DNA from 4 places in the Exiguobacterium sp. 9-2 genome. Region 1 is predicted to be linked to each of the others. Evidence: predicted binding sites of a transcription regulator. Region 1 holds the regulator's gene; each other region holds the start of a gene.
What was found. The regulator Rex, encoded in region 1, represses fermentation and respiration genes when NADH is low (regulators of the CRP and FNR family bind a similar motif). The targets are predictions, from matches to a motif close to TTGTGAAATATTTCACAA.

Region 1 (3,198 bases):
TGACGCGTGTCGCGATCCGATCGATGAAGTAGCGGTCATGGGAGACGAAGAGTAGCGTACCTTCATAGTCGACGAGAGCGTTCTCAAGGACCATCTTCGAATCAAGATCCAAGTGGTTCGTTGGCTCGTCAAGGATGAGGACGTTAGTCTTCCGGAGTTTCAGTTTTGCGAGCGCGAGACGTCCGCGTTCGCCACCAGACAATTCATGAACGATTTTGAAGACATCGTCGCCGCTGAACAGGAATTGTCCGAGCACAGAACGGACTTCTTGTTCGCGCATCAGTGGCCATTCGTTCCAAATCTCATCGATGACACGGTTCCGGTCATTGAGTTCCGCTTGCTCTTGATCGTAATACCCGATCGAGACGCCAGTTCCGAAACGGAAATCACCGAAGAGAGGACGTAAACGACCGACGAGGACTTTTAAGAGCGTCGACTTCCCGATTCCGTTCGGTCCGACGAGTGCCAGTGATTCGCCGCGTTGCAAGCGGAACGTGATGTCTTTTGAGACAGCTTCTTCGTAACCGATTGCCAATTGATTGACTTGAAGAACGTCATTCCCGCTCTGTTTTTCGATTGGGAAGGAGAGGACCGTACTGCGTTCATCTCCATCTGGTCGATCGAGCCGGTCGACCTTCTCGAGCCGTTTTCGAACGCTTTGAGCACGCTTTGTCGTCGTCGCCCGAGCGATGTTTCGTTGAATGAAGTCCTGCATCTTTGCGATTTCTTCTTGCTGCTGTTCGAACTGCTTCATTTCCTGGTCGTATAAGGCTGCTTTTTGTTCCAAGTACTTCGTATAGTTCCCCGTGAACTTACGACAGACATTGCGCGACAATTCATAGACGACATTGACGACTTGGTCGAGGAAGTACCGGTCGTGCGAGACGATCAGGACGGCACCACGATAACCACCGAGGTAGCTTTCAAGCCAAGCGAGCGTATCGATGTCAAGGTGGTTGGTCGGCTCATCGAGAATGAGAAGTTCTGGTGCTTGTAAGAGCATCTTCGCTAAGGCGAGCCGTGTCCGTTGACCCCCGGACAATGTCTGAATCCGGCGCGAGTAATCATCCGGATAAAAGCGCATGCCGTGCAGGACGGAGCGGATATTCGCTTCGAACTGATAACCACCGGCTTCTGAGAAGTCGTGTTGCGCTTGATCATACGTCTTCAAGAGACGATCGTACGCGACCGGGTCGTTCAAGATATGCTCCATGCCCATTTCGATTTCCATCCGGCGCAGTGTTCGTTCTTGTTCTTGCAGATGTTCAAAGACGGTCAGCATCTCGTTCCAGATCGTCTCGTTCGATTCGAGACCACTGTCCTGCGCGAGATAACCGATTTTGACATCTTTACCTTTCATGATGTCACCCGAGTCATGACTGAGTTCGCCAGCAATGATTTTGAGCAAGGTCGATTTACCGGCACCGTTTCGTCCGACGAGCGCAATCCGATCGCGCTCCTGTACTTCTAGTTTGATATTTTCTAAAATCGGCTCGACGCCGAATGATTTCGAGAGTTGGTTGACTTGTAAGAGTATCATTTCCATCCATCCTTCCACCCTTTAGTCTATCACGAACAAAAGCGCGAGGTCCTGCGGAATATATTATTTGTGACTCTATGTGAAGTGGTTTACAATCAAGGAGAGTAGAAAGCTTTTTGCAAAGATTTGGGTGCCACGATGGATGTGGCCGAAGGGGGAACTGCAGGATGAATGGACCAGACACAAAAATTCCACAAGCGACAGCAAAACGGTTGCCGCTATATTATCGTTTCATCCAAAGTTTATACAATTCAGGTAAGCTCCGCGTCTCTTCTGCTGAGTTAAGCGAGGCGGTGAAGGTTGATTCAGCAACGATTCGTCGCGACTTTTCCTACTTTGGGGCACTAGGGAAGAAGGGGTATGGATATAACGTTCAACATCTCTTAACGTTTTTCCGGAAAACCTTGAATCAAGATGAGGTGACGAATGTTGCCTTGATCGGGGTCGGTCATCTCGGAACAGCGTTTGCAAATTATAACTTTTTAAAGAATAATAGTACTCGGATAGTCGTTGCGTTTGATGCGGACGAAGAGAAGGTCGGAACAACGACGCATGACGTTCCAATCTATCATGTTTCGGACATGAAAGAACAAATCGAAGCGAATCAGGTCGATGTCGCCATCTTGACGGTTCCATCCCAGTTCGCACAGTCAGTAGCGGATGAGTTAGTCGAGTATGGTGTGACAGGCATTCTGAACTTCACGCCTGCACGGTTGAACGTGCCAGCGAGCGTTCGGGTTCATCACATCGATTTATCGATCGAGTTGCAGTCGTTAGTTTATTTCATGAAGCATTATTCGCAATCAGCTGAAGGAGTGAAATCATAATGGAAAACCTTATCCCGCTCACGTTAGGTATCGGACCTGCGAGTATCGGATTAATTGCTGTCGTCGCGTTGATCATCTTCGGACCGAAGAAGTTACCGGAATTCGGTCGTGCTGCCGGTCAAACATTGAAAGAGTTCAAGAATGCCACGAACGGCATCATGGACGACGATAAAAAGGACGAACCGAAAGAGAAGTGATTGAATCATGACGGTTGATCAAGAACAAAGCATGACGTCGCACCTAGACGAACTGCGTAAGCGGATTGTCTGGTCGCTCCTCATCGTCGTCGTCCTGTTCGCTGTCGCATTTCCGCTCGTCCGACCGCTCGTCCGTTTTCTGCAAGCGGACTTAAAAGAGCTCGGTATCGGATTAAATGCCTTCAACGTCGCCGATCCTTTAATGTTGTATTTGAATCTTGCGTTCATCATCGCGCTGATTTTAGCGTCACCGTTCTGGATGTATCAACTGTGGGCATTCGTCCGACCAGGGCTTTATGAAAAGGAACAAAAAGCAACACTGACATATATTCCAGTCATCTTCTTTCTATTTTTGGCTGGTGTAGCCTTCTCGTATTTCTGGTTGCTTCCTTTCTTGCTCGAAGTCTCAACGAATCTCGGGAAAGAATTGGGGATCGAGCAAGTCATCGGGGTCGAAAACTACTTCAGTTTCTTGATCCGGTTGACGATGCCGTTTGGTCTTCTCTTCCAATTGCCGGTCGTGACGATGTTCCTGACACGTCTTGGTCTTGTGACGCCATATTTCATGCGAAAGAATCGGAAATATGCGTATTTCGCGCTGTTCGTCATTGCGGCATTGATCGCACCGCCGGAC
Region 2 (3,198 bases), 860 kb from region 1:
TTCGACCACGTAAGAGCGGGACAAGCCAGTAAGCCGTTCCAAAGAACGTCAATGCCACAGCGGCACCGACCGTGATATGAAAGTGTCCTGTGACCCATAACGTATTGTGAACGATGATGTTTAGTTGATGGGATGCGTTGATGACACCACCTGCACCTGCAGGAATGAAGAACAACATCCCGATGAACGGTGCAAGAAAACGTACATCGCGATACGGCATTTTTTTCACCCAACCAAATACCCCGGTCGCCCCTTTCCGACGACCCGCCAACTCAAAAGTCGCAAACATCGAGAAGGCTGTCATCAATGATGGAATGATGACGAGGAACGTTAAGACGACTTGGACATACTTCCAAAAAGCAGAAATCCCCGGCTCTAACAATTGATGGTGAAAACCAACCGGGAACGAAAAGAGGAGGAACAATAAAAATGACATACGTGCTAACGCGTCAGAAAAAACCTTTCCACCAACGATTTTCGGGATGACTGTATACCAGACGATGTAGGCAGGTAACAACCAGAAATAGACGAGTGGATGACCAAAGTACCAAAATAGCGTCCGGGATAGCTCGATTCCGACCTTATCCGTCCAACCAAGGGATAAGGGAAGGAGCTGAAAGAGAATCGTCGCTGCTACTCCGAGTGTCGCAACCACCCATAATAAGGCAGTCATAATACTCATGTATGCTTGAAGTGGTGGATGAACGCCAGGGTGTTCCCGTTTATAATCAGCATACATACGGAACATGGCACCAGAAGCAATCCACGTTCCGACGACGAAGATGACGAGTCCAATATAAAATACTGGATGTGCCTTGAGTGGTGCATAGAATGTATAGAGGACGGAAGCTTCTCCTGCAAGTACCATCCATGTGACGAGGATGACACCAAGGATCATGAACCAGAATCCAACCCACCCGAGACGTCGAGGAAAGTCTTCGAAACGTCCAAAGGATTGACCTAAAAATGAAAACAGTAATCCAAATATGAATAATGTCGTAAAGACGATCGCAAGCATTAACCCGTGGGCAGTGAGAAGCTCATAGTAGCCGACTCCAGCAATTTCTGGAATGACACCTGTCCGTACCATCGTTTGCAACAATCCACATAAACCACCAATCAATAAGGCAACGAGTGAAAAACTAACATGTGCGAAAGCGAGCTTCGCTTCCTTAATTCCGATGACGGTAGCAGGCAGACCACGCTCCATCTCGAACTGTCTTAATTTTTTTGAAATGGCATTCATCTTATTCCACCACCTTGATTTTGGTTGCCATCATATGATGACCCGATCCACAGTATTCATTACAGACGACCAAATACTCGCCAGCTTCCTTGAATGTATATTCAATGGAATTGATATGACCAGGAACGACCATCATATTGACATTCGTCTTGACAATTTCAAAGCCGTGGACAACATCTTTTGATGTCACCAAAAAATCAACCGTTGCCCCTTTGGGAATGACCATATCTTTTGGTGTGAATTGGAACGCTTGTGCGACGATGATCGCTTCGTATCGGTCGTCATCGATTTTTTTTAGTCCTGGCTTGTCGAATGGTTTCGTTTGATCAACTTTCGTCGGATCAATCAATGTTGCATCGGATGGCGGTTGATTTCCGGATGCAAAAGCGGATACGCCGATGATGGTTAAAAAGACGCCAAGCATCAGTGTTCCAAAAATCAGCCAGATTTTTTCTAGACGATGAATATGCATTGTGACTCCCCCTTACCGTGATAAGAATAGTAGAAAGATTGAGCTCCACATCCCAATGATGATACCTGCTACGATCAGGACGGCAATAAATGTTCCTTTGAGGTTTGATTCTGATTTTTGGTCCATGGTGATTACTCCTCTCCTGCTTTGAACTTGTCTTTATTGTAAGAATTCAGTAAGTTCGGAAACTGTGATATATATCACTTCAAATGTGAAGAATCCGCACTTTTCTTTCTAAAAACACACAGAAAGTTCACATCTGAACAAGAGAAGGAGGCACGACTCATCTACAAAAAAACAATCCATACATGAGACAGAAAATTCTGCTTCACGTTTGAATTGTTTGTACACTATCTATTAAATTCGACAAACACCTGCTGGGCATCCTTCACAATGACACAGATCACGCAGATATTGTGCATCATGAATGATGATTTCTTTTGGCGTCATCGAAATGACACCTTCTTTTTTCCACTGGGAGAACATCCGATTGACCGTTTCACGCGGTGCGCCAATCAATTGACCAAACTCCCCATCGGATGGACGTTTTGCAAGACGGTAGGTTTCTCCTACTTGTTCCCCTTCCATCGCGATGAGACGAAGTAACGTCGAAGCTAACGCACCCGGTTTTCCGAACAATAGCAAGTCGCGCAATTTAGTCTCCGTCTGTTTCCGCATCAATGCTTGCCACCGCATGATCTCAAGCGCAAAAGTACCATCCTTTCTCATGAGTTCCTCTAATTTTTCTTTTGAGAGGAAACCGATGATACTATCCTCCATCGTCTCGATACTGTATGAACTCGGAAAAGCTTCTCCTACATCAAATTCACCAAATAGATCCCCTTTGAAATATAAGAACATGAGTAATGGACTGCCTTTTTTCGTCAACTTCGATAGTTTGACGCCTCCTTGTTTCACATAAAACAACTTGTCGTTCATTTCCCCTTCCCAACAGACGATGGAATCCTTTTTGAACGTCGTTTCCGTCATGAAGCTCTCTAGTAACGTTCTTGTCTCAGGTGATAAGATGAATGTATTCGCTTCAGTCGTTCCACAAGTCAGCATATCCATTTCTCCTCTCCTTTTCTTCTGCTTTTAGTATAGAACATCACAGTTCAAAAGAATGGATTTTCAAAAGATTGTCAAACTTTGTTCAATGTTTCACATTAGTTTTGAAAAAGTATCTGACGACCGCTTTCTAAAACTAAAGCAATCGTCAGATATAGTATTACATACCTGTTCCGTAATAATGATGAACGATTCGTTCAACTGCTTGACCTGGTGGGTGATCATACCAACTTGTTTGGAATTCTTGCATGTGCTGACGGCACTCTTCAAGTATCGCGTCAGACACGATCCACTCCATCAATTGCGCCATCTGCTCCGTCTGTCGCACCGGTAATGGTTTCGGATACTGATCGACAAGTCCTGGTAGTTGTCGATATGTATCGATGTCCGGTGTGTATAAGAACGTTGGAAC
Region 3 (3,198 bases), 1.5 Mb from region 1:
ACGCGGAAGATCGCTAAGATGAATAGTAAAAAGACGGCAAACAATACGGCGTTAATCATTCGGTAAAACCACACTTTCTTTTGTTATCACTGCACTATACTAAAGTATCTTACAGCCATGGTGGAACACTGTCAAGGATAAAAGTCTGACCTCGTATTAAATGCCTTCACGATAGACTTTCTAGATTTGCATAAAAAGTCACGTTTTTTAATACCTAAAAGCATGAGGGGAAAGGCGTTTTGATCACTAAAAATGGCTCACACAAAAAAATGTGCCATTCTTCTCCATTACGAGAAAATGGCACATTATCTTTAATTTAAGACGGAGTAGAATATCCCGAGTCTATTTGAGTTTCTTCTATAAGAGAGCAATCAGCAATCGACGACGTCGAGTTTACCGGTCCCTGGATCGATGACGAGTCCGTGGACATTCGTACCAGGTGGCAGTAAGGGGTGGTTCTTCACGAGACTGACGGAGTGGGCGACACTCTCCTGAACTGACGTAAAGCCACGCAACCATTGATTTAAATCAACACCTGATACTTCAAGCGTGTGAAGAATCTGTTGGTCGATACCTCGATCCTTCATTTCGCTGATCATATGTTTAGGATCAATCGTGCTCATGCCGCAGTCGTGGTGACCGATGACGACGACTTCTTCAGCACCCAGTGCATACAATGCGACGAGAATCGAACGCATGACAGAACCGAATGGGTGCGATAGGATAGCACCGGCATTTTTGATGATCTTCGCATCCCCGTTCTTAAGGCCGAGTGCATGTGGAAGAAGTTCCGTTAGGCGGGCATCCATACACGTCAGGATGACGACCTTTTTGTCCGGGAACTTATCCGAGACGAACTGCTCATACTGTTTTTCGGCGACGAATCGCTCGTTGAAAGCTAACATTTCCTGTACAACTGACATTCAAGTGTCCTCCTTTAGTGGTAGCTCTTAATATGTACCCCATAATCAGAATACAAGATGATGAAATGGCTATCAAGTCACGAAAATGCGAGTGTGATAAATCGCACACGTCTTCGTACATAGAGCAAAACGATGAAAAAGGAGAATCCGCAATAGATGTAAACGTTACCAAGGATGTGAGGGAATTCACAGGATGGTCATGCACAAAACAGGAAAAAGGAGTTATGATTGATTTGTGAAGGAAAGCACAAACTATTGAAAAACAGCTTGGCATTCCTGACATAATGGTTGGCAAATCAAACTCAGATTCGTTCCACGACAGGGAGGAAACCACTCATGGCTGTGAAAGAAAAAACAAAATCGACAGTAACGCCGGTCGAACAAGCAATTGGACAAATTGTTGAAAAAGGACAATGTGCATTACAGGAGTTATTGACATTCGATCAAGAAAAAATTGATACGATCGTCCGTGATATGGCACTTGCCGGACTTGAACGGCACGTCGAACTCGCTCGTCTCGCAACAGAAGAGACAGGGCGCGGTGTCTTTGAAGATAAGATGATTAAAAATATATTTGCGACAGAATACATCTACAACAGTCTACGTCATGAAAAAACGGTCGGGATTCTGGAAGAAGATGTCCAAAACGGCATCACATATATCGCTGAACCGGTCGGTGTCGTCTGTGGTGTCACACCAGTCACCAACCCAACGTCAACGACGATGTTCAAAGCATTGATTGCGATCAAGACACGTAACCCGATCATCTTCGCGTTCCACCCGTCGGCACAACGGTGTTCCGTCGAAGCGGCGAAAACACTTCGCGATGCAGCCATCAAAGCTGGGGCGCCGAAAGACTGCATTCAATGGGTCGAAGAACCATCACTTGAAGCAACGAAAGTCTTGATGAACCATGAAAACATCGCCATGGTCCTGGCAACAGGTGGTGCAGGAATGGTCAAATCAGCGTATTCAACAGGTAAACCGGCACTCGGTGTTGGACCAGGGAACGTTCCTTGCTACATTGAACAATCAGCAAAAGTCAAACGGGCAGTCAGCGATCTCGTTCTCTCAAAAACGTTTGATAATGGGATGATTTGTGCGTCTGAGCAAGCCGTCATCGTTGACCAAGAAATATATGCAACGGTCCGTGCAGAAATGGAAGCACTCGGTTGTTACTTCTGTACACCGGAAGAAAAACAACGCCTCGAATCACTCGTCATCAAAACCGATACATGTGCCGTCAACGCGGACATCGTCGGGAAACCTGCGACATGGATTGCAGAAAAAGCTGGGATCGATGTTCCGGAAACGACGGTCATGCTCGTCGCGGAACTCGAGCACGTCGGGGCAGCAGAACCACTGTCTCATGAAAAACTCAGTCCCGTACTCGGTGCGTACCGCGTTGCATCAACCGAAGAAGCTTTTTCGATTGCTGAACAGATGCTTGAAATCGGGGGTCTCGGTCATACCGCCGTCATTCATACGACAAACGATGATTTGATGACAGCGTTCGGACTCCGCATGAAAGCCTGCCGGATTCTCGTCAACAGTCCATCTGCTCATGGCGGAATCGGTGATCTTTATAACGAGTTGACACCATCACTGACACTCGGTTGCGGATCATACGGGAAAAACTCTGTTTCTGAAAACGTGACAGCGAAACATTTACTCAACGTCAAGAAGGTGGCGAGACGACGCGTGAACATGCAATGGTTCAAGGTACCAGAAAAAATCTACTTCGAAAAGAACTCCGTTCAGTACTTGCGGTCGATGACAGACGTCTCACGCGTCATGATTGTCACCGATCCAACGATGGTGCAATTCGGATATGCCGATAAAGTGATTCAAAACTTGCCACAGTCCGTCAGTTACCGAATCTTCGACCAAGTCGAACCAGATCCATCGGTGACGACTGTTCAGACGGGTGCCCAAGCCATGCGTGACTTCAAACCCGACTTGATCATCGCTCTTGGTGGTGGGTCAGCGATGGATGCTGCAAAAGGAATGTGGCTCTTCTATGAACAGCCAAACGAAACGTTTTCGAACTTACGTCAAAAATTTCTCGATATCCGCAAACGGGCGTATCAATTCCCAGCACTCGGTCGTCAAGCGAAGTTCGTCGCGATCCCGACGACATCGGGTACGGGTTCAGAAGTGACACCGTTCACCGTCATCACGGATAAAGAGAAAAACGTCAAATACCCGATTGCTGACTATGCCTTGACACCCGACGTCGCGATCGTTGATCCGGAATTCGTCATGACTGTACCGG
Region 4 (3,198 bases), 750 kb from region 1:
TGCACTGAATAAAATGAGCATCGGACCAACCGCTGTTGAAGTCGTCGCCGCGTCCGCTGTTCGCATGATACCGTAAAGCGTCCAAGGTTGACGACCAATCTCAGCGTACATCCATCCCGCTTCGATTGAAATCATCGCTAACGGACCACCGATGAACACCCCTCGTAAAATCCACTTATTATATGGATTCAATTTTTTCAATCGGAATGCCAAGATGAACAAAGCAGAGATAGCAGTCAAGTACATCCCAATCGATACCATGATATCAAAGAAATAGTGGACGATCAGTGGTGCTTGATCTTCTTTTGCGAATTCGTTTAAACCGATGACTTCCGTATTCGGAGCCCCACCTGCAAGAATTGAGAGCGCATATGGGATTTTGACGGCTCCTTTGATTTCATAACTGCCGTCTTCTTGCTGATCAAGTATCCCACCAAAAATCAATTCTGCTTCATTTGTCGTATCAAAATGCCATTCCGCAGCTGCTAGTTTTTCTGGCTGGTATTTCGCTAAATATTTCCCTGAGAAGTCACCGACAAGTGCTGTCGAGAACGCGAAAATCAGACCAGCCATGACAGTGAGACGAAGAGCTTTCTTATGATATGCCGTCTCTGCTGCTGAGAGTGTCTTTTTGCGAAGCAAATGGAACGCCGCGATTGCTGCCAAGATAAAGGCAACAGTCAAGTAAGCTGAAACGATGACGTGTGTCGCCTTCGTCGGTGTCGCTGTATTAAACATTGCTTTTAATGGTTCGATTTGCGTTAACGTACCATTGACGATCTTAAATCCTTCTGGTGAGTTCATGAAGGAGTTGACTGTCGTGATGAAGAACGCTGATGCTGTCGCACCAATGACGACTGGAATCCCAATCAACCAGTGCAACCATGGATTTTTGAACCGGTCCCACGTATACAAGTAAATACCAAGGAAAATCGCTTCAAAGAAGAACGCGAACGTTTCCATAAATAGTGGCAAAGCAATTGTTTGACCCGCTACTTGCATGAGTGACGGCCAAAGTAATGATAGTTGCAAGCCGATTGCCGTCCCTGTTACGACACCGACTGCTACGGTAACGACGTATCCACGCGTCCACCGTCTTGCTAATAAGATATAATCTGGATCTTTGCGTTTCAGACCGATGAATTCAGCTGCCAGTACCATGAGCGGTACTCCGACACCAATCGTCGCGAAAATAATATGAAACGCTAGTGTGAGCCCTGTCAACAATCGACTGAGCACTACGGGATCATTGAACATGTATTTAGCCCCCTCTTCCTAAAACATACTTCTCTATATGGTCTATAACCGTATCATAGAGAACATAACCCTTTGTGTCTGTTTATAATGTTTGATGTAACAAATTGTTCACATATACACGTGATTTTTTTCACAAAATGTTCGAAAACTCTTATTCCTACATATATTAAAAACTTTCCCATTCCTGAATTCGAAAGGGAAAGCTTTATATCCTTTATTATTTCATAAAAATTTTTAAACATACTCTCGGAAATAATGGTCAAGTAAATCAATGACAAAAGGAATGGCTGATTCATCCGGGTTTAATGTTGGTTGATGCAAACCAGATGTCGGATTATCGACGCCGAGCCAGAACATCATCCCTGGGATCTCTTTCAGCATGAAACCAAAATCTTCCCCTGTCATCGCCGCGTCACATTCGATATAGTTGGCATTCATCTTTACGAATGATGAGAATTTATCCACGATTTGCCGGTCGTTGACGACTTCATAATAGCGATTACCGAATTGCAGATCGATTTTAACACCAAACGAAGCTTCGATTCCTCGAATGATGTCACGGACACGACGTTCGAGTTTTTCCATGTCTTCGCCGTTTAGCGCACGCATCGTTCCGTCAAGAACCGCTCTACCGGCAATGACATTCTCACGAATACCTGCATCCACTTTCCCAATCGTGATGACACTACAATTCATCGGATTAATGGATCGACTGACGATCGTTTGCAATTGCATGATCAAGGCTGCTTGCGCAACAACTGTATCAATCGTCAAATGAGGAAAAGCCGCATGACCACTTTGACCATAGATCGTGATATGAACTTCTCGAGCACTCGCGAACAGTACGCCTGGACGACTAGCAATCGTACCGACTGGATATTCCGGTGCAACGTGAAGACCATACATCTCACTCGGACGATATTTTTCAAACAATGGACTTTTAATCATCGGCTCCGCCCCGCCCGGTCCTTCTTCTGCCGGTTGGAATAAAAAGACGACATCATCCATGACTGGTAGTTCAACGATCCGTTTCATCAACCCTAAAGCAATCGAGGCATGCATGTCATGACCACACGCATGCATGAACCCTGGGTGTTCTGAGCAATACGGAAGCCCTGTCGCTTCTTCAATCGGTAACCCATCAATATCTGCGCGATACCCGATCGTTCGGTTTCCAGTCAATCCTTTCACTCGAACGAAAACACCTGTTTCAAATGTGTCATATGTGACACGATCTGGCGGATATGCACGAATTTGTTCCAATATAAAAGCTTGCGTCTTAAATTCCTTGAACCCTGGTTCCGGTATTTTATGAAGCGCGCGCCGCATCTCAATGGCGTATTCCATCTGACTGACTTCCTCCTTCTTCTTTTACGATGTCCCAAAAAGCTTGGACTTGTTTTAATTCAAGCATCGATTCCGTGGACAAGATCCAAGTATCTCGCTTCAGTACTTTTCCGGATGATGTCTTCAACGGAAGCTGCATGACTTCATTCGATTGCTGAATCGTCGACTCAGGTAAGATAGCAAAACCGATGCCATGTAACGCCATCTGTTTGCATGTCTCGATTTGGTCGACGACCAAAGTCCGAGAGGGTGGACTTGCGAACCGATCTTGCCACCACTCTAAAATTTCTTGATAGTACGTCGAATCACTTTTGAACTGGATGAACGGGCGATCCGTCACACGCAATTGTTCAATCGACGTCAACTCACTATCAACTAGATAGAGCGGGTCTGAGAAAAGGCGCTCTTTAACACCTTTCCAGTCCGGGTTTCCACGAATGATCCCGATATGAAAGTGTTCCTCTAACATATGACGCATCATCTCACTTGACCATCCGGTGACCAACTGGACACGCACATGCGGATAACGCTCGACGAATCGTTTTAAGACACGCGGGAGCCAGTATTGTCCCATGATGGAGGCGACAGCAATCC

Region 2: VJ374_RS03180 (cytochrome C oxidase subunit II) is a predicted target of Rex. The motif match lies at 1,907-1,924, and genes of this name have one in related genera.
Region 3: adhE (bifunctional acetaldehyde-CoA/alcohol dehydrogenase) is a predicted target of Rex. The motif match lies at 1,157-1,174, and genes of this name have one in related genera.
Region 4: VJ374_RS10995 (cytochrome ubiquinol oxidase subunit I) is a predicted target of Rex. The motif match lies at 1,376-1,393, and genes of this name have one in related genera.

Annotation. Positions count from the first base shown of each region.
Region 1 is NZ_CP142850.1:2,819,916-2,823,113, reverse strand. It holds gene VJ374_RS14695 (ATP-binding cassette domain-containing protein) at 1-1,540, opposite strand, end outside; gene VJ374_RS14690 (redox-sensing transcriptional repressor Rex) at 1,708-2,367, shown strand; gene VJ374_RS14685 (twin-arginine translocase TatA/TatE family subunit) at 2,367-2,564, shown strand; gene tatC (twin-arginine translocase subunit TatC) at 2,572-3,198, shown strand, end outside.
Region 2 is NZ_CP142850.1:611,154-614,351, reverse strand. It holds gene VJ374_RS03190 (b(o/a)3-type cytochrome-c oxidase subunit 1) at 1-1,246, opposite strand, end outside; gene VJ374_RS03185 (cytochrome c oxidase subunit II) at 1,248-1,718, opposite strand; gene VJ374_RS03180 (cytochrome C oxidase subunit II) at 1,731-1,844, opposite strand; gene VJ374_RS03175 (Crp/Fnr family transcriptional regulator) at 2,076-2,783, opposite strand; gene VJ374_RS03170 (CDP-glycerol glycerophosphotransferase family protein) at 2,947-3,198, opposite strand, start outside.
Region 3 is NZ_CP142850.1:1,219,622-1,222,819, forward strand. It holds gene VJ374_RS06285 (Na+/H+ antiporter family protein) at 1-56, opposite strand, end outside; gene VJ374_RS06290 (beta-class carbonic anhydrase) at 372-923, opposite strand; gene adhE (bifunctional acetaldehyde-CoA/alcohol dehydrogenase) at 1,260-3,198, shown strand, end outside.
Region 4 is NZ_CP142850.1:2,070,122-2,073,319, forward strand. It holds gene VJ374_RS10995 (cytochrome ubiquinol oxidase subunit I) at 1-1,257, opposite strand, end outside; gene VJ374_RS11000 (N-acetyldiaminopimelate deacetylase) at 1,492-2,604, opposite strand; gene VJ374_RS11005 (transcriptional regulator CcpC) at 2,588-3,198, opposite strand, start outside.